DNA from 2 places in the Actinoplanes sp. CA-252034 genome. Region 2 is predicted to be linked to the other one. Evidence: predicted binding sites of a transcription regulator. Region 2 holds the regulator's gene; the other holds the start of a gene.
What was found. The regulator HrcA, encoded in region 2, represses chaperone genes, less so after heat shock. The targets are predictions, from matches to a motif close to GGTTNGCACNCTCNNNNNGAGNGTGCNAACC.
Positions count from the first base shown of each region.

Region 1: groL (chaperonin GroEL) is a predicted target of HrcA. The motif match lies at 6,228-6,258, and genes of this name have one in related genera.

Region 1 is NZ_CP191846.1:10,318,355-10,333,582, reverse strand. Features, by position in the region: gene ACQPZW_RS46815 (alpha/beta fold hydrolase) at 1-1,175, shown strand, start outside; gene ACQPZW_RS46810 (ABC transporter permease) at 1,172-2,041, shown strand; gene ACQPZW_RS46805 (GNAT family N-acetyltransferase) at 2,110-3,018, shown strand; SAM riboswitch class I at 3,151-3,289, shown strand; gene thrC (threonine synthase) at 3,299-4,582, shown strand; gene ACQPZW_RS46795 (hypothetical protein) at 4,816-5,250, opposite strand; gene ACQPZW_RS46790 (N-acetyltransferase family protein) at 5,297-5,800, opposite strand; gene groL (chaperonin GroEL) at 6,451-8,073, shown strand; gene ACQPZW_RS46780 (Ig-like domain-containing protein) at 8,135-13,405, opposite strand; gene ACQPZW_RS46775 (glycerol-3-phosphate dehydrogenase/oxidase) at 13,582-15,228, shown strand, end outside.
Region 2 is NZ_CP191846.1:1,327,524-1,342,751, reverse strand. Features, by position in the region: gene ACQPZW_RS06190 (PhoH family protein) at 1-383, opposite strand, end outside; gene ACQPZW_RS06185 (serine hydrolase domain-containing protein) at 513-1,895, opposite strand; gene ACQPZW_RS06180 (HIT domain-containing protein) at 1,892-2,239, opposite strand; gene ACQPZW_RS06175 (beta-glucosidase family protein) at 2,314-4,719, shown strand; gene ACQPZW_RS06170 (class I SAM-dependent methyltransferase) at 4,772-5,554, shown strand; gene ACQPZW_RS06165 (16S rRNA (uracil(1498)-N(3))-methyltransferase) at 5,582-6,316, opposite strand; gene dnaJ (molecular chaperone DnaJ) at 6,495-7,631, opposite strand; gene hrcA (heat-inducible transcriptional repressor HrcA) at 7,666-8,688, opposite strand; gene hemW (radical SAM family heme chaperone HemW) at 8,815-10,014, opposite strand; gene ACQPZW_RS06145 (enoyl-CoA hydratase-related protein) at 10,046-10,810, shown strand; gene ACQPZW_RS06140 (hypothetical protein) at 10,901-11,761, shown strand; gene ACQPZW_RS06135 (diguanylate cyclase) at 11,875-13,515, shown strand; gene ACQPZW_RS06130 (GlsB/YeaQ/YmgE family stress response membrane protein) at 13,798-14,079, opposite strand; gene lepA (translation elongation factor 4) at 14,162-15,228, opposite strand, start outside.

The DNA of each region.
Region 1 (15,228 bases), 1.8 Mb from region 2:
CGGTACGGGTCACCGTCGCCACCTCCGACCAGGCGTTCCTCACGCCCGCCCAGCCGGCCGTGTACACGGTCGCGGTGGAGCCGGCGCTGACCCTGCCCACGCTGACCGGCACGCCGATCGCCGACCCCGGCACCCTCTGGTGGTATGCGCTGGCCGGCGTGATCGGCGTGATCCTGCTCGGCCTGGTGGTGCTGCTGCTGGTCAGCCGGATCCGGCACCGGCGGCGGGACGTGGCCGTGGTCGAGGAGCACGCGGACACCCCGCTCGTGGTGAACGGGCTGCGCAAGGCGTACGGCGACGGGTTCGTGGCGGTCCAGGAGATCGACTTCACGGTCGAGCGCGGGCAGGTCGTCGGCCTGCTCGGCCCGAACGGGGCGGGCAAGACCACCACGCTGCGGGTGCTGATGGGCCTGACCCAGCCGACGGCCGGGGAGATCTACGTCTTCGGGCACCGGCTCGTCCCGGGCGCACCGATCCTGTCCCGGGTCGGCGCGCTGGTCGAGGGCCCGGGCTTCCTGCCGCACCTCTCGGGTGAGGAGAACCTGAAGGCGTACTGGCAGGCCACCGGCCGCCCGTGGGCGGACGCCCGTTTCGAGGAGGCCCTGGAGATCGCCGGTCTGGGCGACTCGATCCACCGCAAGACCCGCAAGTACAGCCACGGCATGCGGCAGCGGCTCGCCATCGCGCAGGCCATGCTCGGTCTGCCGGAGCTGCTGGTGCTCGACGAGCCGACGGACGGCCTGGACCCGCCGCAGATCGCCGAGATGCGCCGCGTCCTGCAGCGGTACGCGACCGACGGCCGGGCCGTGCTGGTCTCCAGCCACCTGCTCGCCGAGGTGGAGCAGACCTGCACCCACGCGGTCGTCGTCAACAAGGGCCGGATCGTCGCATCCGGCCCGGTCAGCGACATCGTCGGGGACTCCCCGTCGGTGCAGCTCGACGTCTCCGACGTGCCCGCCGCCACCCGGGTCCTCCAGGACCTGGGTGTGGCCTCGGTCACGACCGAGGGCACCAACGGCCTGATCGTCGACATGAACGGGACGGCCCGCTCCGAGGTGGTCGCCTCCCTGGTCGGGGCCGGCATCGGGGTGGACCGGCTGGTGCCGCGCCGCCGCCTGGAGGACGCGTTCCTGTCCCTGGTCGGCGACAACTCGCGAGGAAGTGGGGACCGATGACCACCCTGGAAGCCGCGTCCGGCTACAAGCCGTCGCGCACCATGCCGATCTGGGCCGAGGTGCGCCGGCAGGCGTCCCGCCGGCGCACCCAGATGGCGCTCGGTTTCATGGTGCTGCTGCCGCTGATCGTCCTGGCCGCCTTCGAGTTCGGTGGCGGCGGCCGCGACGACGACGACGGCAACGGCGGGGGCGCGTTCAGCAGCATGGCCGACCTGGCCACCTCCGGCGGGCTCAACTTCGCACTCTTCGGGCTCGCCGTGTCGGCCGGGTTCCTGCTGGTCGTGGTGGTCGCACTGTTCTTCGGCGACACGGTGGCCAGCGAGGCCAGCTGGGGCAGTCTGCGCTACCTGCTGGCGATCCCGGTGCCGCGGGCCCGGCTGCTCGGCGTCAAGCTGACCGTCGCCGCCGGATACTCGCTGCTGGCCCTGATCCTGCTCGTCGGCACCAGTCTGCTCGTCGGCACGCTGCGGTACGGCTGGTCCCCGATGGGCAGCACGATCGCCGCCGAGATCCCACCCGGTGAGGGGCTGCTGCGGCTGCTGGGGATCTGCGCGTACCTGGCCACCACCCTGCTCGTGGTGGCCGGCCTGGCGTTCCTGCTGTCGGTGCTGACCGACGCGGCGCTGGGCGCGGTCGGCGGCGCGGTGCTGCTGTGGATCCTGTCCAGCATCCTGGACCAGATCGACGCGCTCGGCGATATCCGCAACGGGCTGCCGACCCACTACACCGACGCCTGGATGGGCCTGCTCTCCACACCGGTGCAGACCGAGGACCTGGCGAAGGGCGCGATCTCCGCGGTGGTCTACGCCACCCTGTTCTGGGGCATCGCGTTCTACCGGTTCACCCGCAAGGACGTCACCTCCTGACAGTGCTTCCGCCCCGGCGGCGTCAATTCGGTTGACGGCCGGGGCGGGCGCGCGATGGCATGGCGGCCGTGACGGCTGACTTCTCGATCCGCCCGGCCCACCCCGACGACGCCGCCGCGGCGGCCGCGCTCCGCGCCGCGGTCCATCCCTATCTGGTCCGTGGCGAGGCCTCCACCCGCCGCATGTTCGCCGATCCACCACCCGGCGGGAACCGGATCCACCTGCTGGCCGAGCGCGACGGCGAGATCATCGGCCTGGTCTCGGCCTTCCGGGACACCCGCTCGGCGGACGCCGGCTTCGGCCGGATCGCGTTGCAGGTGCACCCACGGCGCCGAGGCCGGGGGATCGGCTCGGCCCTGCTCACCGAGGCGATCACCCACCTGCGGTCGATCGGGGTGTGCCGGGCGAGCAGTTGGGCGGCGCCGGAGGCGGTCGGGTTCGCCCGCGCCCACGGGTTCGAGCCGTCCCGCGAGATGCGCTTCTCGGCCCTGGATCTGACCGGGTTCGGCGACCGGCCGTTCCTTCCCGCGCCGGCCGGGATCCAGATGGTGCGGCTGCGCGAGCTGGCGGAGAAGGCGCTGTACGAGGCGGATGTGGCCGCCGCGACCGACGAGCCCGGTGAGACCCCGCCGCAGCCGACGCCCTATCCGCTGTGGCGCTACGAGATCTGGGACGAACCGGGCCTGGACCGGGACGCCAGCACCGCGGCCGTGGCCGACGGCGAGATCGTGTCGTTCTCGCTGGTGCTGCGTGACGGCGACCGGATGTGGTCGGACATGACCGCCACCGTCCCGGCTCATCGCGGCCGCGGCCTGGCCCACCTGGTGAAGACGGCAGCGCTGCGCCGGGCCGCAGCCTCCGGTGTACGCACCGCCTACACCAGCAACGACGAGGAGAACGCGCCGATGCTCGCGGTCAACAACCGTCTCGGCTACCGCCCGGTCGGCACCCAGATCTCCTGCCTCGCCGAGATATGACGACCGGCCGGGAGTGAGGACGACCGGCGGGGGTGAGGCCGACCGGCCGGGGGAGAAGGAGGTCGCTCACACCTCGGGAACTTCCTGTGGCGTTCGCGGGATCTCGTCGTAAGGTGTTGGAAACAACTGAATACCTCATCCAGAGGGGCAGAGGGATACGGCCCGACGAAGCCCCGGCAACCACCGCGCAGCGATTCTCGATGACGAGCCGCGCGTGGCAGGTGCTAATTCCGTCCCCGTTACGGCAGGTCGCCGCGGGGAAAGATGAGAGGAAACTCTAATGACGTCTGTCGTCGACGTACCCTCCACCGCCTCCACCTCGCCCGCTCGCGGCCTCGTCTGTCGTGCCTGCGGCGCTGAGTATCCTCTCGCCGCGCAGCACGCCTGTTACGAGTGTTTCGGCCCGCTCGAGGTCGCCTACGACGAGGCGGCGCTCGCGCGGGTGACCCGGGCCCAGATCGAGGCGGGCCCGCAGAACATCTGGCGTTACGCGGCTCTGCTGCCGGCGGGCCAGGACCCGGCGACCCGGGTGACCCTCGATCCCGGTCTGACCCCGCTGGTGGCCGCCCCGCAGCTGGCCGCCGCGGTCGGCATCGAGGCCCCGCTCTACGTCAAGGACGACTCGCAGAACCCGACGCACTCGTTCAAGGACCGGGTCGTCTCGGTGGCCCTCACCGCGGCCAAGGAGCTGGGCTTCAACCGGTTCTCCTGCGCCTCGACCGGCAACCTGGCCAACTCGGTCGCCGCCCACGCGGCCCGGGCCGGTGTGCCGAGCATCGTCTTCATCCCGGCCGACCTCGAGCAGGGCAAGATCATCACGACCGCGGTGTACGGCGGTGAGCTGGTCGCCATCGAGGGTTCCTACGACGACGTGAACCGGCTGTGCAGCGAGCTCGTGGAGACCGACGAGTTCGAGGACACCGCGTTCGTTAACGTGAACGTCCGCCCGTTCTACGCCGAGGGCTCCAAGACGCTGGGCTACGAGGTGGCCGAGCAGCTGGGCTGGCGCATTCCGGCCCAGGTGGTCATCCCGATGGCCTCCGGCGAGCTGCTCACCAAGGTGGACAAGGCGTTCAGCGAGCTGGTCGAGATCGGACTGGCCGAGGCCCCGGAGGGCGGCTGGACCGTCTTCGGCGCCCAGTCCGAGGGCTGCAACCCGATCGCGGTCGCCCTGCACGCCGACACCGACGTGATCACCCCGGTGAAGCCGACCGGCATCGCCAAGTCCCTCAACATCGGCGACCCGGCCGCCGGGCCGTACGCGATCGAGGCCGTCAAGCGCACCGGCGGGTGGATGGACTACGCGAACGACGAGGAGATCCGCGCGGGCATCCGGCTGCTGGCCGAGACGACCGGCATCTTCGCCGAGACCGCCGGCGGCACCACCGTGGCGGTGCTCCAGAAGCTGGTGGCGAGCGGCAGGCTCGACCCCACCAAGGAGACCGTCGTCTACAACACCGGCGAAGGCCTGAAGACGCTCGACGCGGTGGCCGGCCAGGTTGGACCGACCCACACGATCAAGCCGTCGCTGCGGGGCGCCCGGGAGGCCGGGCTGCTCGGCTGACACGCGCCGGGTCGCCCGACCGGCCGGGCGAAGGTCACCAATTCGTGACCAACTCTCACTGACCGTCACCGACGATCAGCCGGTTGTCAGAATTACCTCCTCCGAGGACTTGCACTCCGATCTCCGGATGGGCAGGATGCTCTCTGCGGGAGGATGCGACGCCGTACGAGGCCCCTCACCAGAGCTTGGCGACAATCTCCGAGGGTCCCAACGATCCAGCGCTGACCCATTGGCTACGTGCCCGGAGGCGCTGTGCGTCCGTCCTCCCGACCAAAGACCTTGAGCACCCACGGCCGCAGCGGTATGTCGTCCCGATAGTGGCCGTCGGCGAGCCCCGCGTTCTTCTCGAACCAGTTGCGCACCCCGTAGGACGTCGTCAACGCGATCGACCAGCCACAGGCGACCCAGTAGGCGGGCCAGAAAAGCGGGCCGAAGAACGCGTACTGGCTCGCGTGGCGGCACTCGTGGGCGAACAGCCGGGCACGCTCCTCGGCGAGCAGCCACTCGGCCGGACGGTTCGTGATGATCACCGAGCCGACCGTGAAACAGGAGCCGGCCGGCATCCGGAACCGGAAGTTCTCCGCGATCAGCACGCCGTGCCGTCCCCGCCGCACCCTCGTCCCGGTGCCGAGAGCGAGCAACAGCCCGGCGAGGGTCGTCCCGTTCACCGCGGTCAACGTCGTCCGCGTCACGTGCCACCCGCGCCCGGCCATCTCACACCCGCCGGCGCATCTGCAGCTCGGTGAGGACGCGGACGGTCGGGTGCGGCAGGCGCACCCCGGTGTCGGTGAAACCCAGCTTCTCGTACGCCCGGACGGCCCGCTCGTTGCCGCAGACCACCTCCAGCATCAGCTCGTCCCGCCCGGCCGCCGCCGACCAGTCGGCGACCGCCTCGACGAGCTGCCCGAGCAGTTTGCCACCCCGGTGGGCGGGGGTCAGGTAGACCGCGAAGATGACCGTGCAACCCGGCTCGCCGGGCACCGTGGTCCCGCCGGCGTGCCCGATCAGCGGCCCACCCGGGTCGACGATGAACTGGGCCGTGTCGGGCCCCTCGGAGGACTGCCGGATCCGCTGCCGGTAGCTCTCGTGCGACCGTGCCGCGGCCTGCGCCAGGGTCTCCAGGAACGCCAGCGGACTGTCCGCCAGCATCTCCAGGCGGAGCGCCCGCATGCGCCCGGCGTCATCCGGGGTCACTCGCCGTACGTCCCAGTTCTCCATGCCTTCATCACTACCGCCGGTCCACCGGCTCGGCAACCGGGTTGTCGCGAACCCGAGCGCACGGATGATGTCGCAGATCCGGGCACTGTCACATCGACGTCGCGCCGGAGCCGCTGATTCTCCTGATCGTCGGTCCCGTGATCCTCGCGGTGATGTCGGTCCTGCCGGGTCTCGCCGCCACCACGCCGTTCCGGGGTGCTGCTGTGCCGGTCCTCGGATGGGCGGTTGCCCGGAGGTGCCGGCGGCGGCCGGCATCGTCGGCTGGTCGGATGCGGTGCTCGTCACGTCCCGCCCGGTGGTGCCGGAGACCGCCGACAGCCCTCCTGAGCTGGGCTTGCAAGATCCTTAGCCGAAACGGCGGCCACTCCCGGGGTTTCGCGGGAAGATGGGGTTTCTTGCACTCGCCATCGGAGAGTGCTAAACAAGTGATTGGCACTCGCGCATGCTGAGTGCCAGCAGGTCGGGACGGTGGGGTTCCGGTTGCGATGCCGCCATCGGCATCGGGGCACGGAGCCGGTCGTCGCGGGCTATCCGGCTCGGCCTGAGGACGTCACCTTCGCCAGGTGGTGGCGTCCGCAGACTTTCCTCAACATGCGGAGAGCGGGGCCGACGAGGCCCGGCGCCGCGGATGTCCGGGAGGACAACGCCGTATGGCCAAGATCATCGCATTCGACGAGGAAGCCCGTCGCGGCCTCGAGAGCGGCATGAACCAGCTCGCCGACGCCGTCAAGGTGACCCTCGGTCCCAAGGGCCGCAACGTGGTTCTCGAGAAGAAGTGGGGCGCCCCCACGATCACCAACGATGGTGTATCCATCGCCAAGGAGATCGAGCTCGAGGGCACCTTCGAGAGGATCGGCGCCGAGCTGGTCAAGGAGGTCGCCAAGAAGACCGACGACGTCGCCGGTGACGGCACGACGACCGCGACCGTCCTGGCTCAGGCGCTGGTTCGTGAGGGCCTGCGCAACGTGGCCGCCGGCGCCAACCCGATGGCCCTCAAGCGGGGTATCGAGGCCGCCGTCGCCAGCGTCTCCGAGGAGCTGAGCAAGCTCGCGAAGGACGTGGAGACCAAGGAGCAGATCGCCTCCACCGCCTCCATCTCGGCCGCTGACACCACGGTCGGCGAGAAGGTCGCCGAGGCCATGGACAAGGTCGGCAAGGAAGGCGTCATCACCGTCGAGGAGAGCAACACCTTCGGCCTCGAGCTCGAGCTCACCGAGGGTATGCGCTTCGACAAGGGCTTCATCTCGGCGTACTTCATGACCGACGCCGAGCGCATGGAGGCCGTCTTCGACGACCCCTACATCCTGATCGCGAACAGCAAGATCTCCGCGGTCAAGGACCTGCTCCCGATCCTGGAGAAGGTCATGCAGGGCGGCAAGCCCCTCGTGATCATCGCCGAGGACGTCGAGGGCGAGGCCCTGGCCACCCTGGTCGTCAACAAGGTCCGTGGCACCTTCAAGTCGGTCGCCGTCAAGGCCCCCGGCTTCGGTGACCGCCGCAAGGCCATGCTGGAGGACATCGCCATCCTCACCGGTGGCGCCGTCATCAGCGAGGAGGTCGGCCTCAAGCTGGACGCCGCCGACCTGTCCCTGCTGGGCCAGGCCCGCAAGGTCGTCATCACCAAGGACGAGACCACCATCGTCGACGGTGCCGGCAACGCCGAGCAGATCCAGGGCCGGGTCAACCAGATCCGCGCCGAGATCGAGCGCTCGGACTCCGACTACGACCGTGAGAAGCTGCAGGAGCGTCTGGCCAAGCTGGCCGGCGGCGTTGCGGTGATCAAGGTCGGCGCGGCCACCGAGGTCGAGCTCAAGGAGCGCAAGCACCGCATCGAGGACGCCGTTCGCAACGCGAAGGCGGCCGTCGAGGAGGGCATCGTCCCCGGTGGTGGCGTGGCGCTGGTCCAGGCCGGCAAGTACGCGTTCGACAAGCTCGACCTGTCCGGCGACGAGGCCACCGGTGCCAACATCGTCCGGGTCGCGCTCGACGCGCCGCTGCGTCAGATCGCCGTGAACGCCGGCCTCGAGGGCGGCGTCGTGGCGGAGAAGGTGCGCAACCTCGAAGCGGGTTGGGGCCTCAACGCCGCGACTGGTGAGTATGTCGACCTGCTGGCCGCGGGCATCATCGACCCGGCCAAGGTCACCCGCTCGGCGCTGCAGAACGCCGCGTCGATCGCCGCGCTGTTCCTCACCACCGAGGCTGTCGTGGCCGACAAGCCCGAGAAGAACCCGGCTCCGGCCGGCGGCCCGGGCGGCGGTGACATGGACTTCTGAGTCCAGTCGTGACAAAGGGGCGGGCCGCGCGAGCGACCCGCCCCTTTGCTGTCCGTTCGATTCAGCTGCGGTGGCGGCCGGGGCGGTGGCGGCCGGGCTGACCGGCCGTGAGCAGCACCAGCACACCACCGATGACGATCGCGGCGACGCCCGCGGACGCGGCCGGGACGAGGTCGGCGCCGGTCGTCGGCAGCTCCACCGTGGCGGCGGCGGTGACCCGGATGGCGATCGTCGCCTTCGCGGTGCTCCCGTTCCCGTTCCGGATCGTGTAGCCGAGCGTCTCCGTGCCGGTGAAGCCGGTGGGCGCCACATAGGTCACGGTCAGGTCGGTCATGGTCGCCGTGCCCCGGTCCGGCTTGCTGATCTTGACGAGGGTCAGGTCGCCGCCGTTCGGATCGCTGTCGTTCGCCGTGGGCATGAAGGTGACCGTTCCGCCCGCCTCGACGGTGTAGCGGTCCTTCAACGCGCTCGGCGAAATGCCCGCCCCGTCCCCGGCCACCGTCACCGTGATGGTTCCGGTGGTCAGGTTGCCGTCCGCGTCCATGGCCTCGTAGGTGAACGAGTCGGTGCCGGTGAAGCCCTTGTCCGGCGTGTACGTGAACGTGCCGTCCGGGTTGAGCTGGACGGTGCCGTGCGCCGGCTCGCCCACCTCGGTCACGGTGATCCCGATGCCGTTCTTGTCGACCGTGGGCAGCGGGATGACGACGGGCTCGTCCGGCTTGGTGACCGCCTCCTTGTCCGGTGCGTGCGGCGCGGGGGAGACGGTGACCGTCACGGTCGAGCCGGTGCTCTGCCCGAGGGTGTCCCGGGCCCGGTACTCGAAGGTCGCGACTCCGGAGAAGCCGTCCGCCGGGGTGTAGACGATCTGGTCGCCGTCGGCCGTCGCGGTGCCGTGGTCGGGTGTGCCGATCGACACCAGGGCCAGCGGTCCCTCCGGAGCCACGTCGTTGTCGAGCACCGGGATCGCGAGCGCCCGCTGGTACGGCGTGGTCCCCCGGTCCGCGACGGCGATCGGCAGGTGATCGGTCACGGTCACGGTCACGGCCGCGGATGCCTTGCCGCCCTCGCCGTCGCTCACCTCGTACGTGAACTCGTCGGTGCCCGCGAAGTCCTTCCGCGGCGTGTACCGGATCCTGTCGCCGGTGACGGCGGCGGTGCCGTGACCGGGTTCGCCCACGGAGGCGACGCCGAGCCTCTGGTCGCCGTTGGGGTCGCTGTCGTTGCCGAGCACGTCCACGTCGACGTACCGGCCGCTCTGCACCGCGGCGACGTCCGCCGCGGCGACCGGGGCGGCGTTGCCCACGACCACGGTGACCTTGCCGTCGGCGGTGTCTCCGGCGGCGTCCTCGATGGTGTACGTGAACGTGTCGATGCCGTGGAAGGCGGAGGCCGGGCTGTACCGGACGGTACGGTCGGCGTTCACCGCGACGCGGCCGTGTGCCGGCTGCGCGGTGCGGACGACGGTCAGCCGGCCGCCGTCCGGGTCGCTGTCGTTACCGGTCACGTTGATGTCCACGGCTTTCCCGGAGGGTGTCGCGGCCGAGTCGGAGGCGGCCACCGGCAGCCCGGAGACCGTCACGGTGACGACGGCCGCGTCGGTGGCCCCGAGCTCGTCGGTGAGCTCGTAGGTGAAGGTCTCCGCGCCGGCGAATCCCGCGTCCGGCTTGTAGACCAGCCGCCCGTCGGTGATCGTCGCCGCGCCGTGCGCCGGGGTCTGCGCCCGGAGCACGCTCAGCACCTGACCGGTGTTCGCGTCGGTGTCGTTGGCCAGCACGTTCAAGGTGGTGGCCACACCGGACCGCACGGTGAACCGGTCGTCGAGCGCGTTCGGCGCCACGTTGGCGACGGTGACGACCACGGTCGCGGACCCGGTGTTCCCGGCGGGGTCGGCGACGGTGTAGGTGAACACGTCGGTGCCGCAGAACCCGGTGGCCGGGGTGTACGTGACCACGCCGCCCGGGGTGGTCTCGAGCGTCCCGTGGCCCGGGGCGGTCGTCGCCGTCATCGTCAGCTCGTCACCGTTCGGGTCGTCGTCGTTGGCGAGGACGCTGATCGTCACCGTGCCGTTCGTGCCGGTGCCGGCCGCGTCCGGATGGGCCCGGGGCGGCATGTCGACGGCGACCACCGAGACGACGGCGTGGGCCGTGCCGCCGTGGCCGTCGGAGACCGTGTAGCCGAACGAGTCGGCGCCGTGGAATCCGTTCGGCGCCCGGTAGGTGATGGTCCCGCCGAGCACCTCGGCCTGGCCGGCGGAGGGCGCGACGTCGACCGTGACGGTCAGGGTGTCGCCGTTCGGGTCGGTGTCGTTGGCGAGCACGTCGAGGGTGGTCGGTGCGTTCGACGAGACCGTGAGGGTGTCGGGCCGGGCGACCGGCACGGCGTTGGCGACGGTGACCGTCACGGTCCCGGTGGCACTCGCCCGGCCGTCGCTGACCGTGTACCCGAAGGTCTCGACGCCGCGGAATCCGGTGTCCGGGGTGTAGGTGAGCGTGCCGTCGTCGTCGAGCACCACGGTGCCGTGCGCGGGTGTGGTGGTACCGGAGACGGTCAGGGTGTCGCCGTTCGGGTCGGTCGAGTGTCCGGCCGGGTCGATGATCACCGGGGTGGCGTGGTCGGTGCTCGCCGTCTCGGTGGCCGGCACGGGTGCGGCGTTGGCGACCTCCACCCGTACGTCCGCCGTCGCGGTCTGCCCGCTGTCGTCCCGGATGGTGTAGGTGAACGCGGCGGTTCCGGAGAAGCCCTCCGGCGCGGTGTAGACGATCTTGCCGTCCTGGACCTGCGCGGCGCCGTGGTCCGGTGTGCTCACCGCGCTGACGGCGAGCGGGTCGTCGTTCGGGTCGGTGTCGTTGGCCAGCACGTCGAGGGTCGCCGTGCCGCGGTAGGCGACACTCCCGCTGTCGTCCGCCGCGACCGGCGGGCCGTTGGCGACGGTGACCGTGACGGTGCCGGTCGTGGTGCCGCCGTAGCCGTCCGAGATGGTGTAGGTGAAGGACACCGTCCCCTTGAAGGTGGGGGCCGGCGTGTAGACGATCTTCCCGTCGCTGATGCGGGCCGATCCGGTGCCGGCCCGCGGCTGGGTGACCGCGTCGAGCGTACGGGTGTCGCCGTTGACGTCGGCGTCGTTGGCGAGCACGTCGATCGTGACCGGGTCGCCCGGGCCGGTGGAGCTGTCGTCGGTGACCGCGACGGGGTCGGCGTTCGCGGTGCCGACGTCGACCGTCGCGGTGTCGAAGGCGCCGTTGCCGTCGGACACCTGGTAGACGAACGTGTCGGTGCCGCGCCAGCCGGGATCCGGGGTGTAGGTGATCGTCTGGTCGTCGTTCACCACCACCGAGCCGTGGGCCGGCGGAGTGCTGATCGCGACGGTGAGGGTGCCGCGGGTGTCGTCGGCGTCGGAGTCGTTGTCGCGCACCCGGATGATCACCGCGGTCCCGGAGCCGGTGCTCGCGGTCTCGCCGGTGGCCCGGGGCGAGGTGTTCAGGGTCAGGTCCACCGCGTCGGCGTTGTCGGCCGGGGTGTCGTCGTCGCCGACGCCGGTCACCGTGAGCTTCGCGGTGGCCCGGTCCGCGGTGGTGCGGTCCACGGTGGCCGGGAAGGCGATCGAGGTGGTGGTCGTCGGCGCCACCGAGGGCAGCGCGCAGGTCACCCGGCGGCTGGCGGCCGAGCAGCCGTGGGGCAGGGACCCGGGCGTCACCCCGGCGGGCAGGTCGACGGTGGCGACCGGCAGCGGCTCCAGCCCGGTGCCGTCGTTGCGGGCCGAGGCGGTGACGGTGACCGTCGCGGGTGTCGCATCGCGGTTCACCACGCTCGGCGTGACCGTCAGGTGGGCGACCAGGTCGACCAGTGGCCGCTGGACCGTCACCGTCGAGGTGTCGCCGATGCCGTTCAGCACGAGCCCGGTGCCGGCGCCCTCGTACCGCATGGTCGGCACGTTGACGATCGGGGTGCCGGGCGCTGTGGACTCGTTGACCCGGGCGCGGAAGGTGACGTGCGTGGTGGCGCCCATCGCCAGGTTCGGCAGGGTGAAGGTGAGCGGGGCCGCGGTGTCGGCGACCGGAGCCCCGGCCACGGTCATCGAGCCGGGCACGAAGGTCATGCCGCTCGGGACCGCGTCGGTGAGGACCGCGTTCCGGGCGCCGTCGATGCCCTCGTTGCGGACCGCGATGTCGTACTCGACGGTGTCGCCGGGCAGCAGGTCGCCGTCGTTCAGGTCGTCCACGGTCGTGACGGTGTCGAGGTCGGGGGCGAACAGGGTGGTGGTGAAGGTGATCGCGCCCGGATAGAAGGTGTCGCCGACGGTGGTCAGCCGCAGGGCCGCCGAGGTGTCGTTGTTGGCCAGCAGACCGGTGGCGTCGAACTGGTCGGCGTCGATGCCCATCAGGTTCCTGGCGTTCGGGTTGCGGGCGGTGTTCGCCGTGCCCCCGGTGCTGACGCTGCTGTTGAAGAAGTTGGTGACCGGGTTCTCCGGGTCCGACACGGAGACGCCGTTGAGTTTGAGGGCGTCGCCGACCTTCCCGTAGTCGCCCTCGTAGACGACCGTGCCGATGGCGGTGGCGAAGGATCCGGTCTGCGGGGTCTGGATGCCGGACACGGTGATGTCGACCGAGGCCGAGTTGCTGCTGACCACGCCGTAGCCGTCGTACACGCGGAGGCTGTGCATCGGCTCGGCGGCGTTGTAGTACGCGATGACGAGAGCCCAGCCGGCGTACCGGTCGTTGCCGGTGCCCGCCTCGATGTCGGCCACCCGGTAGGAGCCGTTGCCCGCGCCCGCGACCTGTGCGGTCACGTCCGCGAACTGTTGGTAGGTGGTGACCCCGCTCGGCTCGAAGTTGGTCGTCGCGGTGACTCCGGCCAGGGCGCCGCCGGGCACGCCGAAGCGGACAATGCGCTTGCGGGCGGCGTTGCGGGCCGCCGCACCGCTCGTGCCGGCGCTCGTGTCGGCGCTCCAGTAGAGGCCGGCGAAGAGCACCCGGCTGCCGGTCGGCATGTTGACGGCCGCCTCGCTGTCGTTGAACGTGTCGGCGCTGCCGTCGGTGTCGGTGTACCCCATGACGTAGCCGTTGTTGTTCAGCGTCTCGGCGCCGTTGTTGTCGTTGATCCCGGCCCGGGCATGGGCACACGTCGCCACCGCGGCCGAGCACTGCATGTTGGTGTTACCGGTGATCAGTATGGAGCCGTTCGTGTTGACGCTGTAACGCGTGGTGAACGGGTTGGTGATCGCCGCCTCGGCCTTCTTCGACGAGACGGCGATACCGAACGTGACCACGAGCGCCATGGTGATGATCGCGGTGATCACCTGCCGCGCGCGTGATCGCAGAACGGCTCGGGGCATGTTCTCTCGCATCCTGGGGGAGCGGCCCTACGGGCCGGGAATTGCCAAACGTAGGAACGGCTGAGTGCAGATCGGGCGCAGTTCGTTGCCCGTTGGGTTGCAGGGCCGCGCCCGGCGCGATGAGCCCGGAGAATTCCCTCGCCGGGGGGAACGGGCGAAGCGCTAACGTGGGACGGGTGCGTGATCCCTCCGTCTCCCGCAACTCGGCCGGCCGGCTCTCTCCGATCCGTCGCACCGCCGACCTGCGGCGGCTGCGTGACGAACAGTTCGACGTCCTGGTGATCGGTGGCGGCGTCACCGGCGCCGGGGCCGCGGTCGACGCCGCGTCCCGTGGGCTCAAGGTGGCCCTGGTCGAGGCCCGTGACTTCGCCGCCGGCACGTCCAGCCGGTCCAGCAAGCTGATCCACGGCGGTCTGCGCTATCTGGAGCAGCTGGAGCTGCATCTGGTGCACGAGGCGCTGACCGAGCGTGGCCTGCTGGCCACCCGCCTCGCCCCGCATCTGGTGCGCCCGGTGCCGATCCTGGTCCCGCTACCGAGCGCCAACCTGCCGAAACGGGCCTGGCAGCGTGGCTACTACGGGCTCGGCGTGGCGGCGTACGACGCGTTCGCCGGGATGTTCGGCTCCGGCCGGGGCATGCCGCTGCACCGGCACCTGACCCGTGACGGCGCCCGGCACATGTTCCCGAGCCTGCGCGCCGACAGGATCGTCGGCGCGATCCGCTACTTCGACGGCCAGGTCGACGACGCCCGCCTCGTGGTCAACCTGGCACGGACCGCGGCCAGCCTGGGCGCGGCCGTCGCCACCAGCGCCCGCGTGGTCGGTTTCGTCCGCGAGGCCCGGCAGGTGGTCGGCGTCCGCGTGCGCGACCTGGAGTCTCCCGATCAGGAGCCCTTCGAGGTCCGGGCCGGGACGGTGGTCGCCGCGACCGGGGTGTGGAGCGACGACATGTCGCAGATGCTCAACGACGTCGGGGTGCGCCCGGGCTTCCGGGTCCGCGCCTCCAAGGGCGTGCACCTGGTGGTGCCGCGCTCGGCGATCACCGGTGAGGCCGGGCTGATCCTGCGGACGGCGACGAGTGTGCTCTTCGTCATCCCGTGGGGCGGCCACTGGATCATCGGCACCACCGACACCGACTGGCAGCTCGACCGCGCCCACCCGGCGGCCTCCGCCCGTGACATCCGGTACCTGTTGGACCAGGTCAACGCGGTGCTGGACCGGCCGCTCACCACCGACGACATCGAGGGCGTCTACGCCGGGCTGCGGCCGCTGCTGTCCGGCGAGGCCGACTCCACCTCCGCGCTGTCGCGTGAGCACGCGGTGGTCGAGCCGATGCTCGGGCTGATGCTGGTGGCCGGGGGCAAGTACACGACGTACCGGGTGATGGCGGCCGACGTCATCGACCGTGCGGTGCGTCGTCTCGGTGTCCCGGCCCGGCCGTCCCGCACCGACGAGCTGCCGCTGCTCGGCGCGGACGGCTACGCCGCCGCCTGGCGCGACCGGCAGGACATCGCCCGGCGGCACGGCGTCACGGCGGGCGTCGTCGAGCATCTCCTGGAGCGGTACGGGACGTTGACCGTCCACCTGCTGGCGATGATGGCAGCCCAGCCCCAGCTGGCCGTCCCGCTCACCGGCGCCCCGGAGTATCTGGCGGCCGAGGTGGCGTACGCGGCGCTCGCCGAGGGCGCGCTGCACCTGGACGACGTGCTCACCCGGCGGACCCGGATCTCGATCGAGACCGCCCACCGCGGTGCCGAGTCGGCCGGGCACGCCGCCGAGATCATGGGCGAGGCCCTCGGGTGGGACGCGACCGTCCGGCAGAAG
Region 2 (15,228 bases):
GTCTTGGGCCGGATGGTGCGCCCGCGGCGGGACAGGATGTTGAGGGTGAGCACCTCGGCCGGCCGCTCCGAGGTGTTCTCCTGGAGCATCCGGAAGGTGCGGCGGACGGCGTCGACGCTGAGCGTCTCGCCCTTGTCGATCAGCTCGATCAGCTCGGAGAAGAGACGCTCCGCGGTCGCATTCTCAGCCGGGTCACCGGTGATGGTGATCTCGTTGCCACGCACGTGCACGTCACTGTCGAGTGTGCGCTCGATGAGCCGGAGGATCTCGTCCTTGGCGCCGAGCAGGTTCACCATGATCTTCGGATCACTCACCGAGATCTTGGTCTGCGCCCGCACCGGGCTGGTCGAGCCAGTGCTGGATTCGTTCGGCGTACCGGTCATAGGGTGGCCCGAAGGGCCTCCGCCACCTGCTCTCTTCTTCATCGCCGTCCGGGTCGGGCGGCTCGCTCAAGGATCGTGCCATCCTATCCGCTCACCCGCCCGCACGCCGATGCCATTATCGCCGGTCCGCTATTCGGGGCCGTCCGACGCACGTCCTCCGTCGAAACCCTCCTGCGCCCTGGTGAAGCGATAGGTCGCCCAGTGCATCCGCGCCACCCCGCCACGGTCGTCGCGGGTCAGCCGGAGCAGCTCGCCGGCTTCGCGCCCGGAGATCGTCCGCAGCACGTCGACCTCGTCCGGCAGCGGCTCGAAGACCGCCGGCGGGCGGCTCGCCGGCGCGTCCACGGCACGTGCCTGCAACCGACCGTCGTGCCAGGCGAAGACGAACTCCATCCCCTCGCTCCACCAGCGGCCCAGCACCGGACGGTAGGCGGCGGGAGCGGGCGGGGCCGGGCGCCACGGCCGGATCTCCGCCGGGTCCGCGTCGACGGCGATCCGCAGTAGCTCGTGCACCAGCTCGTTGGTCTGCCCGGCGGTCCCGGAGGAGCCGAGCACCGCACAGCCGAGCGCGCCCGGGTTGCCGTCGCCGCCGCGCCGTCCGTAGACGCCGGCCAGGAAGCCCGGCATCGCCCCGTCGTGGCCGACGTGCATCACCCGCTTGCCCTCCGGAACCAGGATCAGGCCGAGGCCGAAGCCGAGCGCCCACAGGCTCTCGTCGGTGGTGGTCGACGGCCAGCGCATCTCGTCGACGGTGGCGGCGGCGAGCACCCGGCCGTCCGGGTCGACGATCTCCGGGCTCGCCAGGAAGGCCGCCCACCGCGCCATGTCACCGGCGGTGCTCCAGATCTGGGCGGCGGGCGCGAGACCGGCCACGTCCACCGGCGGCTCCGGGCGGGCGGCGTCGGAGTACGCGTCGACCAGGTATCCGGTCGCGGCGCGGGATGGCCGGGCGACCGTGGTGGCGGTCAGCCCGAGCGGCCCGAGGATCCGCTCCTCGACGATCTCCGCCCAGGTGCCGCCGCGCACCTCGGCGACGAGCTGGCCGAGGACGGCGAGGCCCAGGTTGGAGTAGTGGAAGCGCCGGGCGTTCGGCAGCACCCGCTCGGCCCGGTCCAGTTCGGCGAGCATCCGGCCGGCGTCCGGGGCGAGCAGGCTGTCCCAGACGTCGCCGTACGGCTCCCGCTGGAACCCGGCGGTGTGCGAGAGCAACCGCCGGATCGTGGCGTCGCCGTGCGCCGGCACGTCGAGGTAGGCCGAGACGGGCTGGTCGAGGTCGAGCAGACGATCGTCACGGGCCTGCATGACCAGGACCGCGGTGAAGGTCTTGGTGACCGATCCGATCCGGAACCGGGTGTCCGGCCCGAGCGGGTGCTCCGGGTTGCCGGAGTCGCCGACGGTGAAGACCCACGGCTCCCGGTCGGCACGGTGCAGTGCCACGGAGAGCGCGGGAATCCGGCCGTCGGCCTGGGCCCGGCGGGCGGCCCGCTCGTAGCGCGGGGCGGGCGTGCTCACGGGCGGGCCAGCATCGGGCCGAGCGGCGCGCCGCCGACGACGTGCGCGTGCACGTGGAAGACCTCCTGGCCGCCGTGCGCGTCGGTGTTGAAGATGACCCGGAAGCCCTGGTCCAGGCCTTCGATCTCGGCGACCTTCGCGGCGGCGGCCAGCACGTCGGCTGCCGCGGCCGGGTCGGCGGCGAGCGCGGTCACGTCCGCGTGGTGGGCGACCGGGATCACCAGCACGTGGGTGGGCGCCTTGGGGTCGATGTCCCGGAAGGCCACCGTCGTCCCGGTGCGGTGCACGATGGTCGCGGGGATCTCGCCGGCCACGATCCGGCAGAACAGGCAGGAGTTTTCCACCTGATGGATCTTATGGGCCGGACGTGGGCTTAGATGGTCGACGGACCCTCCGACACACCCCTGGGAGCGCTCTCATGATCGACCTCGACCCGTTACTCCAGCAGCTCAGCCTGGAGGAGAAGGTCTCGCTGCTGACCGGCCGGGACTTCTGGTCGCTACCGGCGATCCCCCGGATCGGGCTGCGCTCGCTGGTCATGTCGGACGGCCCGGTCGGCGTCCGCGGCACCGGATACACCCCCGACGACCCGTCCGTCGCCCTGCCCAGCCCCACCGCGCTCGCCGCCACCTGGGACGTGGCGCTGGCCCGCCGGGCCGGCCGGCTGCTCGGCCAGGAGTCCCGGCGCAAGGGCGTGCACCTGCTGCTCGGCCCGACCGTCAACCTGCACCGCACCCCGCTCGGCGGCCGGCACTTCGAGTGCTACTCCGAGGATCCGCTGCTGACCGGCGAGATCGCCGTCGGCTTCGTCGAGGGCGTCCAGCAGCACCACGTCGGCACCACGGTGAAGCACCTGGTCGGCAACGACTTCGAGACCGACCGGATGACCGTGGACGTGCGGATCCCGGAGCGGGCGCTGCGCGAGCTGTACCTGGCGCCGTTCGAGCGGGTCGCGGCGGCCGGCGGGTGGGGCGTGATGAGCGCGTACAACGGGGTCAACGGGGCGCCGATGGCCACGAACGGGCGCATCCAGGACGAGATCCTCAAACGCGAGTGGGGCTTCGACGGGGTGGTCGTCTCCGACTGGCGTGCGGCCCGTGACACGGTGGCGTCCGCGCTCGGCGGCCTCGACATCGCCATGCCGGCGATGGACAACCCGTGGGGCACGGCGCTGGTCGAGGCGGTCCGGTCGGGCGCCGTCGGCGAGGACGTGATCGACGACAAGGTACGCCGTGTGCTGCTCCTCGCCGCGCGTACCGGAGCCTTGGAGGTTCGCTCGGAGACGCCTGACCTCCCGCTCGACGAGGACGGCGACGACGTGGCGCACGACGTGGCCGTGGGCTCCTTCGTGCTGGCCCGCAACGTCGACTCCGCCCTCCCGCTGGAGCCGGCCGAGCTGACCCGGGTCGCGGTGATCGGCGCCCTGGCCACCGACGCGCGGGTCCTCGGCGGCGGCAGCGCCCAGGTCACGCCCCGTCACGTGATCTCACCGCTCGACGGTCTGCGCCACGATCTGCCCGGGGTCGACGTGGCGTACGCGATCGGCGCCGACCCGCGGCCGTTCCTGCCGGCCGCGCAGGGCCCGGACTGGGCGCCGTTCCGGTTCGTCATCCACGATCACGACGTTCCGGTCGAGACGGCCACCATCCGCTGGCTCGGCGACCCGCCCGGCGGTCTCGACGTGGCCGGGATCACCACCCTCGAGTTGCGGACCGAGCTCACCCCCGAGGTGGCCGGCGAGCACCTCCTGGCGGTCTCCGGGTTCGGCGCGTTCGAGCTGATCGTCGGCGCGGAGAAGCTCTACGAGGGCTCGCTGCACCCGCCCGGCACCGGCCGGGCCGACCTGCTGCTGCACCCGCGGGAGCAGCGATTCGCGGTCACGCTGGAGGCCGGGGTCCCGGTCCCGGTGCTGCTGCGGCAGACCTTCGAGGCGGGCGCGGCCCACTCGGTTTCGACCACGCTCGGTCACCGGGCGCCGGGTCCCGACGAGGAGGGGCTGATCACCGAGGCGGTCGAGCTGGCCGCCCGGTCGGATGTCGCGGTGGTCGTGGTCGGCACCACCGAGCAGGTCGAGTCGGAAGGCTTCGACCGTACGTCGCTGGCCCTGCCCGGTCGTCAGGACGAGCTGGTGTCCCGGGTGGCGGCCGCCAACCCGCGGACGATCGTCGTGGTCAACGCCGGTTCGCCGGTGCTGCTGCCGTGGTCGGAGGAGGTGGCGGCGGTGCTGCTCACCTGGTTCCCCGGCCAGGAGGCGGGCGCCGCGCTCGCCGACGTGCTGCTCGGGGTCGCGGAGCCGGGCGGGCGGCTGCCGACCACCTGGCCACGCAGCGAGAAGGACTGCCCGGTGCTCGACGTCAAGCCTGCGGACGGCACGCTCGGTTACGACGAGGGCATCTTCATCGGCTACCGGGGATGGTTGCGGCAGGCGGCCGACCCGCTGTTCGCCTTCGGTCACGGTCAGGGCTACACCGATTGGTCGTACGACCACCTGGCGTACTCGGGGTCGGAGGTGCGGGTGACCGTCACGAACACCGGCTGGCGCACCGGCCGTGAGGTCGTGCAGGTCTACCTGTCGCCCGGCGCCGACACCCCGGCCACCTCCCCGGCGCCGGACGGCTCGCCGGTCGAGCGGCCGGAGCGCTGGCTGGCCGGCTTCGGCACCGTGGACGCCGAGCCGGGCGAGTCCGTCACCGTCACCATCCCGATCCCCGAGCGGGCCTTCCAGGTGTGGAACGACGGCTGGCAGACGGTCCCCGGCGCCTACACGGTGATCGCCGCCCACGCCCTCGACGACCCGCGCCGCTCCGTCGAGATCACCGTCTGACCGTGCTTCCGGGGCGGGGCCGACCGGTCCCGCCCCGGCTAGGTTGGCGGTCATGACGACGCGCGAACGTGGACAGGTCTTCGGCGAGCTGGCCGAGGAGTACGACCGGATCCGCCCCGGCTACCCGGCCGACCTGGTGACCGACGTGCTGGAGCAGGCCGGTCCGGGCCCGGTCCTGGAGGTGGGAGCCGGCACCGGCAAGGCGACGGCGCTGTTCGCCGCCCGCGACATCGACCTGACCTGCCTGGAGCCGGACTCCCGGATGGCGGCCGTGCTGCGCCGTACCGTCCCCGGAGTCCCGGTGATCGAGTCCACCTTCGAGGCGTGGACCCCCGACCGCGGCTACGGCCTGGTGATCAGCGCCCAGGCCTGGCACTGGGTCGACGCGGACCGCCGCAACACGCTGGCCCACGCCGCGCTCGCCCCGGGTGGCCTGCTCGCCCCGTTCTGGAACGTCTTCCTCCTGCCCGACCGCGATCTCTACACCGCTCTGGCCGCCGTCGACGCCCGGCACGGCCTGACCGGCCGGCAGTCCCCCCACTCACTGCACGTCGACGACGTGCCGGACGCCCCGCGCCCGTTCGCCGAGCAGTGGCCGGAGCTGGCCGGCATCGAGAAGCTCTTCACCGACCTGCGGACCCTGCGCTACCGGGCCACCCGCTCCTACACCCTCGCCGAGTACCGCGCCCACCTGCACTCGATCTCCCTGTACCGCATGCTCGACGAGCCCCGGCGCGACACCGCGATCGACGACACCATCGCCGTCATCGAGGCCCACGGCCCGACGATCGACTTCGCCGTCCACACCTATGCGGCCCTGGCCCGCCGCCCGTAGCGGACAGCCGGGAGATCCCATCGACCGTCACCAGCGGCCGAGGCGGGTGGCGAGCACCGCGAGAGCGGCGACGCCGGCGGTCGAGGTACGCAGGACCTCGGCCCCGAGGCGCACCGGCATCGCCCCGGCCTCGCGGAAGGCCTCCAGCTCGGCGTCGCTGACACCGCCCTCCGGGCCGACGACCAGCACGACGTCTCCGGAGTCGGGCAGCTCGGCCGTGGTCAGTCGCTCGGTGGCCTCCTCGTGCAGCACGAACGCCCCCGAGGCCGCCGACAACCGGGCCGCGACCTGCCTGGTCGAGCAGTCCGGGTCCCCGCCGACGACCGGCAGCCACGACCGCCGGGCCTGCTTGGCGGCCTCCCGAGCGGTCGCCGCCCACTTGTCGCGGGCCTTGGCTCCCCGGTCGCCACGCCACTGGGCCACCGACCGCGACGCCGCCCACGGCACGATCTCGTCCACGCCGACCTCGGTCATCGCCTGCACGGCCAGCTCACCACGGTCGCCCTTGGCGATGCCCTGCACGACGACCAGGCGCGGGTCGGCGGGCGGCTCCCCGGCGACGCTGAGGATCGCCAGGTCGACGCTGCCGCGCCCGACCGTGGTCACCTCGGCCCGCGCGGTGCCGCCGCGGCCGTCGGCGAGGATCAACGTCTCACCGGCACGCAGCCGCTGCACGGTGGCGGCATGATGCCCTTCCGGCCCGTCGAGGGTGAACGACGATCCGGTGGGCAGGCTCTCGACCAGGAACAGCGGCGCGGACATTCCCGGAACGCTACCGAACGCAACCCAGCCGGCGGCTCCCGCCCGACCTCTCCCCGCGGAATGATCGGAGCAGGAGGAAGCCGGGTGTGCGAGGTGGCACACCCGGCGTCCAGCGCACAGTTGATCAGCGCCCAGATGACCAGCGCAGGTGATCAGCGCAGGTGATCAGCGCAGGTGATCAGTGACCGTTGAACGCGTCCCGCATGCGGCTGAAGAACCCGCCCTGCTTGCTCAGCTCGGCGACGTCCTCCCCACGGGTCTTGGCGAAGTCACGGAGCATCCGCTCCTGGTCGGCGGTGAGCTTGGTCGGCGTCTTGACGTCGAGGTGCACGAAGAGCTCGCCGCGACCCTGACCACGCAGGTGCGGGACGCCCTTGCCCCGGATGCGCAGCGTGCTGGCGGGCTGGGTGCCCGGCTTGACCTCGATGTTCTCTTCGCCGTCGAGAGTCTTGATGGTCATCCGGGTGCCGAGAGCCGCCGCCGTCATCGGCAGGGTGACGCGGCAGTGCAGGTCGTCGCCCTTGCGGGAGTAGACGTCGTGCGGCCGCTCGTGGATCTCCACATACAGGTCGCCGGCCGTACCCCCGCCGGGGCCGACCTCGCCCTGCTGGGCCAGGCGGATCCGCATGCCGTCCTCGACGCCCGCCGGGATCTTGACGGTGAGCGAGCGGCGTGTCCTTATCCGGCCGTCACCGGCGCAGGTCGGGCACGGGCTGGGGATGACCGTGCCGTGGCCCTGGCAGTTCTGGCAGGGACGGGACGACACGACCTGGCCGAGGAAGGTGCGCTGCACCGACTGGACCTCACCGCGGCCGGAGCAGACCTCACAGGTCGACAGGTGGGTGCCGGGCGCGGTGCCGGCGCCGGAGCACTGGGTGCAGAGGACCGCAGTGTCGACGGTGATCGGCGCCTCCACCCCGAAGGCGGTCTCCACCAGGTCGAGCTCGAGCCGGAGGATCGCGTCGGCGCCGGGACGCGTGCGCGGGCGCGGGCCACGGGAGCCACCGCCCGCGGCCGTGCCGAAGAACGCGTCCATGATGTCCTGGAAGCCGACGAACGGGCCGGCGCCACCGGCTCCACCGGGCATGCCGCCGCCCGGCGCGAGCGGGTCGCCGCCGAGGTCGACGATCTGCCGCTTCTGGTCGTCGGAGAGCACCTCGTACGCCGCGTTGATCTCTTTGAACTTCTCGTGCGCTTCCGGATCCGGGTTGACGTCCGGGTGGTACTGCCGAGCGAGTTTGCGGTAGGCGCGCTTGATCTCGTCGTCGGTTGCCTCCCGGCTCACACCGAGAATTCCGTAATAGTCCTTGGCCACGGGGTTTGGAGTCCTCAATGTCTGCGCGAATCCGTCAATTCTGTGCCAACAGGTCGCCAACGTAGCGTGCCACTGCACGAACGGTAGCGATAGTGCCGGCGTAGTCCATCCGGGTGGGGCCCAGCACGCCGAGCCCCCCGACGATCGTGGTACCCGGTCCGTAACCGCTGCTCACCACGGACGCCGACCGCAGGTTGTCGATCTGGTTCTCGTCACCGATCAGGACCCGGGTGGTCCGGGGCTCCAGATCGCCGATGAGCTTCAGAAGGATGACCTCCTCCTCGAGAGCCTCGAGAACGGGCCGCAGCGTGCCCTGGAAGTCCAGCACACCCCCGCGTGTCAAGTTGGCAGTACCCGCCAGGGCGAGGCGCTCCTCACTCCGCTCCACCAGAGTCTCCAGCAGAACCGACGCCAGGCAGGTCATCGACGCGCGGCGCTCGGGGGCCGACTCCTCGACCAGTTTCTGCACGAGGAGGGGGGTGTCGGCGAGCCGCTGCCCGGCCAGTTTCTCGTTGACCCGCAGTCGCAGCTCCCACACCTCGCCGTCGGCGACCGGGCCGGGCATCTCCACGAGCCGCTGCTCGACCCGCCCGGTGTCGGTGATCATCACGAGCATCAGACGGGTGGTGGAGATCGGCACCAGCTCCAGGTGGCGGACCGTGGAGCGGGACAGACTCGGGTACTGAACGACGGCGACCTGGCGGGTGAGCTGGGCCAGCAGGCGAACGGTGCGGTGCACCACGTCGTCGAGGTCGACGGCGCCGACCATGAACCGCTCGATGGCACGGCGCTCGGCCGGGCTCAACGGCTTGATCTTGGTGAGCCGGTCGACGAAGAGCCGGTAGCCGGCGTCGGTGGGCACCCGGCCGGCGCTGGTGTGCGGCTGCCGGATGTAGCCCTCCTCCTCCAGCACCGCCATGTCGTTGCGGACAGTGGCCGGGGAGACGCCGAGCTTGTGCCGGTCGACCAGAGCCTTACTGCCCACCGGCTCCTGGGTCTCGACGTAGTCCTCGACGATCGCCCGGAGCACCTCGAGCTTGCGGTCATCCAGACTCATATGACCCCTCCCCCTGCTGGCACTCCCGCTAATAGAGTGCCAGTCTACGTCGCGGGCGGTCGCAGCGCGATGATCGAAAGTACGTACCGGCCTCGGATTTCGGGGCCGGACGGGTCAGACCGGCCTTTACAGCACGTCGCGGACGACCGCGTCGGCCAGCAGCCGGCCCCGCAGGGTGAGTGCGAGCGTCCCCTGTTCGTACGCCCCCGGCTCCAACAGCCCGTCGGCCAGGGCCTGCGCGGCGCCCGTGGCGTCGACCCGGTCCAGCGGGATGCCGTCCCGCAGCCGCACCCGGAGCATCACGTCCTCCATGTGCCGGTCGGCGTCGGTCAGCAGCTCCCGCGCCTGCCCCGGCGACATCCCTTCGGCCAGGCGTTTCGCGTACGCCGACGGGTGTTTGACGTTCCACCAGCGCACGCCGCCCACGTGGCTGTGCGCGCCCGGCCCGAGTCCCCACCAGTCGGCGCCGGTCCAGTAGAGCAGGTTGTGCCGGCACTCCCCGCCCGGCCGCGCCCAGTTGGACACCTCGTACCACCCGAAGCCGGCCTCGCTGAGCGCCGCCTCGGCGGCCAGGTAACGGTCGGCGGCCACGTCGTCGGACGGGTAGGGCAGCTCGCCCCGCCGCATCCGCCCGGCCATCCTCGTGCCGTCCTCGACGATCAGGGCGTAGGCGCTCACATGATCCACGCCGGCGTCGACGACGCTCCGCAGCGAGCGCGCGAAGTCGTCCGGGCTCTCCCCCGGCGTCCCGTAGATCAGATCCAGGTTGACGTGCTCGAAGCCGGCCTCCCGCGCCTCGATCGCGGCCTGCGGGGCACGGCCGGCGGTGTGCCTGCGATCGAGCACCCGCAGCACGTTGTCGGCCGCCGACTGCATGCCCAGCGAGATCCGGGTGAACCCGGCGCTCCGCAGCTGCCGTAGGTAGGCGGGATCGACCGACTCCGGGTTGGCCTCGGTGGTCACCTCGGCGCCCGGGGCGAGCCCCCAGGTGTGGTCGATGCCCTCCAGGATCCGGCCCAGATCACCGGCGTCGAGCAGGGTGGGTGTGCCGCCGCCGACGAAGACGGTGTCGACCGGGCCGGGCTCGATCACCCGGGCCGCGAGGGCCAGCTCGGCCAGGACGGTCTCCGCGTACTCGTCGCGGCTCGCCCCGCCGCCCAGCTCGCTGGCCGTGTAGGTGTTGAAGTCGCAGTACCCGCAGCGGCTGGCGCAGAACGGGACGTGCACGTAGACGGCGAACCCGTTCTTGCCCACCTCGCGGGTGGCTTCGTCGGGGAGGGACCCGTCGGTGGGTACGGGTTCGCCATCGGGGAGTGCGCCGGCCATCCGTCAAGTGTGCACGTCTTACAGTTCCGGCATGGATCTGGTCCGTACCGTCACCGCCGCCGGCGTGACCACGATGACAATCGACAACCCCGCCAACCGCAACGCGCTCTCCACCGCGCTGCTCGGGCAGCTGCTGGACGCGCTCGCCGCGTCGGCCGCCGACCCGGAGAGCCGTGTGGTGGTTCTCACCCACGAGGGCCCGGTCTTCTCCTCCGGCGTCGATCTGAAGGAGACCGCCGCGGCCGGTCCCGGTGACCGGCTGCCCGCCGAGATGCTCGCCGACGTGCTGGCCGTGCTCTGGGAGTTCGGCAAGCCGGTGATCGCCCGGATCGCCGGGCCGGCCCGGGCCGGCGGCCTCGGCCTGATCGGCGCCGCCGACATCGCGGTCTGCGTGCGGTCGGCCACCTTCGCCTTCACCGAGGTCCGGCTCGGCGTGATCCCCGCGGTGATCAGCTCCACCGTGCTGCCGCGGCTGTCGCCCCGGGCCGCCGCCGACCTCTATCTGACCGGTGACGTCTTCGACGGCGCCCGGGCTGCCGAGATCGGCCTGGTCACCGCGGCCGTCGCGGACGACGATCTGGACGGCGCGGTGCAGCGTTACTGCGCCTCGCTCGTCCGGGGCGGCCCGCTCGCGCTCGCCGGCACCAAGCAACTTCTGCGGCGTACGAGGGCCGACTCGATCCGGGCCGACCTGGCCGATCTCGCGCACCGCTCGGCCGGATACTTCAAGTCCGCCGAGGGCCGGGAGGGCGTGGCCGCGGCTCGGGAGAAGCGCGATCCGAGCTGGATCCACTGACCGCCCCGGTCGGGTGCCCCCGGCCACAGTGACGCCGGGCCACGGGCGCTCGTTGTCTAGGCTTGGCGTCCGGCGGCAGAGGAGGGGTGGGTGCGCGCGAAGCCGATCGTGGGCCTGATCGCCCTGCTGTCCGTGGCCGTGGTGGCCGGCGTGGTCGTCCTGATCAACAATCTGGCCGGCTCGATCACGCTGCCCGTGCTCGGTCCCGAGTGCACGGTCCGCGCCGACGGTCAGGTCACCCTGGACACCGCGCAGATGGCCAACGCGGCGACCATCGCCGCGATCGGTGTCCGGCGCAACATGCCGGAGCAGGCGATCGTCGTCGCGCTGGCCACCGCCTTCCAGGAGTCGAAACTGGAGAATCTGGACAGTGGCGACCGCGACTCGGTCGGCCTCTTCCAGCAGCGGCCCAGCCAGGGGTGGGGCACTGTCGAGCAGATCAAGGACCCGCGCTATTCGGCCGGCAGGTTCTACGCCGCTCTCAAGAAGGTCAAGGGCTGGGAGGAGATGCGCGTCACCGACGCCGCCCAGCGGGTGCAGCGGTCCGCCTACCCGGAGGCCTACGAGAAGTGGGCCGACGAGTCCAAGGTGCTGGCCGCCGCGCTGACCGGCCGTGCCACCGGCGCCGTGGAGTGCGTCGTGCCGGACGTTCCGGCGGTGCGCGGCGCCGAGGCGGCCGCCGCGCTGTTCAGCAGCCTCCAGCTGGACTGGGGCAAGAAACTCACCGGCCAGGCCCGCAGCGCCGAGGCGGCCGGCCTCACGGTCGAGGTCGCCGACGCGAGCGTCGGGTGGCGGTTCGCGCACTGGCTGGTCTCGCACGCCTCGGCGACCGGTCTCGAACGGGTACGTTTCGGTGATCTCGAATGGCACGCACCCGAGGGAAAGTGGCAGCCGGTCACGGACGGCAGCGGAGCCGGTACAGCGAAGGTCGTCGCGGAGGTGTTCCATTGAGACAACTCTGGAAGTATCGGTGACTAGCCGTAATGTCTCGCATGCCCGAGAGTGGTAGCGCTACGTATACATCCACATGGACACTGCGCAACCACCCTGGTACTAAGTAGGTCGTGCTGAGGGCGATCGAGTGGATCCTGCTGGGGTCGGGCAGCGCCGGCGCGATCCTGTGGGGCGTTCACCGGCACCGCCCGGCCCGGCGTGCGCCCTGGCTGCTCCTGGCCGGCGCGGTGGCCACCCTGGCGATCGGCGACGTCTTCTACGCGTACGACCGGATGCCCTTCGCCGACACCGCCTACCTGGTGATGTTCGCCCTCGTCGCGCTGAGCCTGCTGCAGTTCACCCGGGGTGGCGCGCTCCTGGTCGACCGGGCCCGCCTGATCGACCTGGTGGCGTTCGCCTGCGCGGGCATGCTCGTCGTCTGGGTCTTCGTGATCAGCGTGGACACCCGCTTCCAGACCGTCTCCCCGGCCGATGTGATCGGCGATCTGCTCCTGCTCGGCGTCGCCGTGCGCCTGGTGGCCGCCGACCACCGCAACGTCGCCGCGATCCTGCTCGTCACCGGCTCGGCCGGCATGCTGGCCGGCGACGTGTTCTATCCGCTCAGCGGCGAGAGCCCGGCCGCCGAGTCCGCCTACGTGCTGCTCTACCTCGCGTGGGGGCTGTCCGCGCTGCACCCGTCGATGACCGGGCTGACCGAGCCACGGCCGGCCCGGCTGTCGCCGTGGCGGTTCCGCGACACCATCCTGCTCGCCCTCTCCGCCGCCACCCCGCCGTGCGTGCTGATCATCGAGGCCCTCTCCGGGCCGGTGCGCAACGGCGTGGTGATCGCGGTCACCGGCGCGATCACCCTGCTGCTCACCATCACCCGGCTGGCCGACGCCGTCCAGCAGCACAGTCAGGCCCTCACCCGGGAACGTGGACTACGAGCCGCCAACACCGCGCTGGTGGCGGCCGCCGACGCGCCGGCCGTCGAGAGAGCGGTCCGCGCCGCGGTCAGCCGGCTCCTCCCGACCGGCAGCGTCCGCCGTGTGATCCTCGCCACCGACGACGGGCGGCTGTCCTCGGAGGGCCTGCCGGCGGCGCCCGCCGACGCCGGGACCCGCAGCTGGTGGACGGGCACGGCCGCCGCGGACGAGCGCACCCTGATCTGCCCGCTCCGGCTGGAACCGCTCGCGGTGGCCCGGCCCAGCGGCGGCGCCCTCGTCATCACCGGGCGGCGGGAGGCCCTGACGGCCGGCCGCGACGCGCTCGAGGTGCTGGCCGGGGAGACCGCCCTGGCCCTGGACCGGATCACCCTGGTCGAGGCGGTCGGCCGGCGGGACAGCGATCTCTACCTGCGGGCCGTCACCGGCAACACCGCGGAGATCATGGCGGTCGTCGACTCCGACCACCGGATCCGCTATGCCAGCCCGGGCCTGCGACGTCTGACCGGCGGCGGCGACCTGCCGCCGCTCACCGCCCTGGACGATCTGGTTCATTCAGACGACCGGGCGGCGGTACGGCGGGCCCTGCGCACCGAGGGCGACGGCACGGTCTACTGCGCCCTGTCCCGGCCGGACGGCACCCACGTGTTCGTCGCGATGGCGTACCGGGATCTGCGGCACGACCGCCTCGTCCAAGGCCTGGTCGTCACGCTGAGGCCGGTCGGCAACAGCGGCGCCGTGACCGATCCCGCACCGCACCACGAGCACCAGGGCGAACTACCCGCCTGGGTGAACCGGCGCAGCGCCCGCGACAAGTTCCGCTACTGATTCCCGCGACCGCCACACCCTCCGGCTCCGCCCGACCGACCCCGCTGCCGGGCCGCTCGCTTTCGCCCAGCGGGCTCTCCTGCCAAGCCGTACTTCTTCACCGGGCCGGGTTTCTACCGGGCCGGGTTCTGCCGGCCCGTACCCCTTCGTGAGGTCGGCCGTCCGCTGGGGCCGTACACCCTTCGCCCCGGCCGGTCCTCTATCGGCGACCCGGAAGACGAAGAACGCGAGAAGCCGGCCCCATCGCTGGGGCCGGCTTCTCGCGTTTGGTCAGACCGCGCGTCAGCGGGTCAGGTGGCGACGGCCACGGGTGCCGGCGACCAGGGCGACACCGATCGCGGCCAGGACGACCTGGAAGAAGAGCTCGATCCAGTCGAAGCCCTTGGTGTCGGCCACGCCGAGCGCCCGCGCCAGCACGGTGCCCAGCAGCGCGGCGACAACACCGACGACCAGGGTCAGCCACAGCGGGATGTTCTGCTTGCCCGGCACGACCAGGCGGCCGAGAGCACCGATGATGAGGCCGACGATCAGGGCGACGATGATGCCGGTAAGGGTGAGTTCCATCGGGATCCTCCTCGGGGGTGGAGCTTGTTGGTTGCGTCCGTCGAGCCCCAGAGTTCCCGACGCCCCGAGAAATCAAACCGCCCTATTTTTTGGTTGTCCCCTTGGTGTCACCGGTGTCCGACGTCGACAGCGCGGCGATGAAGGCCTCCTGTGGAACCTCCACACGGCCGACCATCTTCATCCGCTTCTTGCCTTCCTTCTGCTTCTCCAGCAGCTTGCGCTTCCGGCTGATGTCACCGCCGTAGCACTTCGCGAGCACGTCCTTGCGGATCGCCCGGATCGTCTCGCGGGCGATGACCCGGCTGCCGATGGCCGCCTGGATCGGCACCTCGAACTGCTGCCGCGGGATGAGTTTCTGCAGCTTGGCGGCGATGGTGGTGCCATAGGTGTACGCCTTGTCCTTGTGCACGATCGCACTGAAGGCGTCGACCGGCTCACCGTGCAGCAGGATGTCGACCTTGACCAGGTCGGCCACCTGCTCGCCGGAGGGCTCGTAGTCGAGTGACGCGTACCCCTTGGTCTTGCTCTTCAGCTGGTCGAAGAAGTCGAAGATGATCTCGGCCAGCGGGAGTGTGTAGCGCAGTTCCACCCGTTCGGAGGACAGGTACTCCATGCCGAGCAGGCTGCCTCGGCGGCTCTGACACAGCTCCATGACCGCGCCCACATACTCGTTCGGCACCAGAACTGTGGCTCTCACCACAGGCTCGTGGATCTCGGCGATCTTGCCGGTCGGGAACTCGCTCGGGTTGGTGACGATCGAGTCCTTCCCGTCCTCGGTGAACACCTGGTAGACCACGTTCGGCGCGGTCGAGATCAGGTCCAGCCCGAACTCGCGCTCCAGCCGCTCGCCGATGATCTCCAGGTGCAGCAGGCCCAGGTAGCCGACACGGAACCCGAACCCGAGGGCCGCCGACGTCTCCGGCTCGTAGGTGAGCGCCGCGTCGTTCAGCTTCAGCTTGTCCAGAGCGTCACGGAGCGCCGGATAGTCCGAGCCGTCGATCGGGTAGAGACCCGAATAGACCATCGGCTGCGGTTCCTTGTAGCCGCCGAGCGCTTCCTTCGCAGGCCGGATGTTGCCGGTGATCGTGTCGCCGACCTTCGACTGGCGCACGTCCTTCACGCCGGTGATCAGATAGCCGACCTCACCGA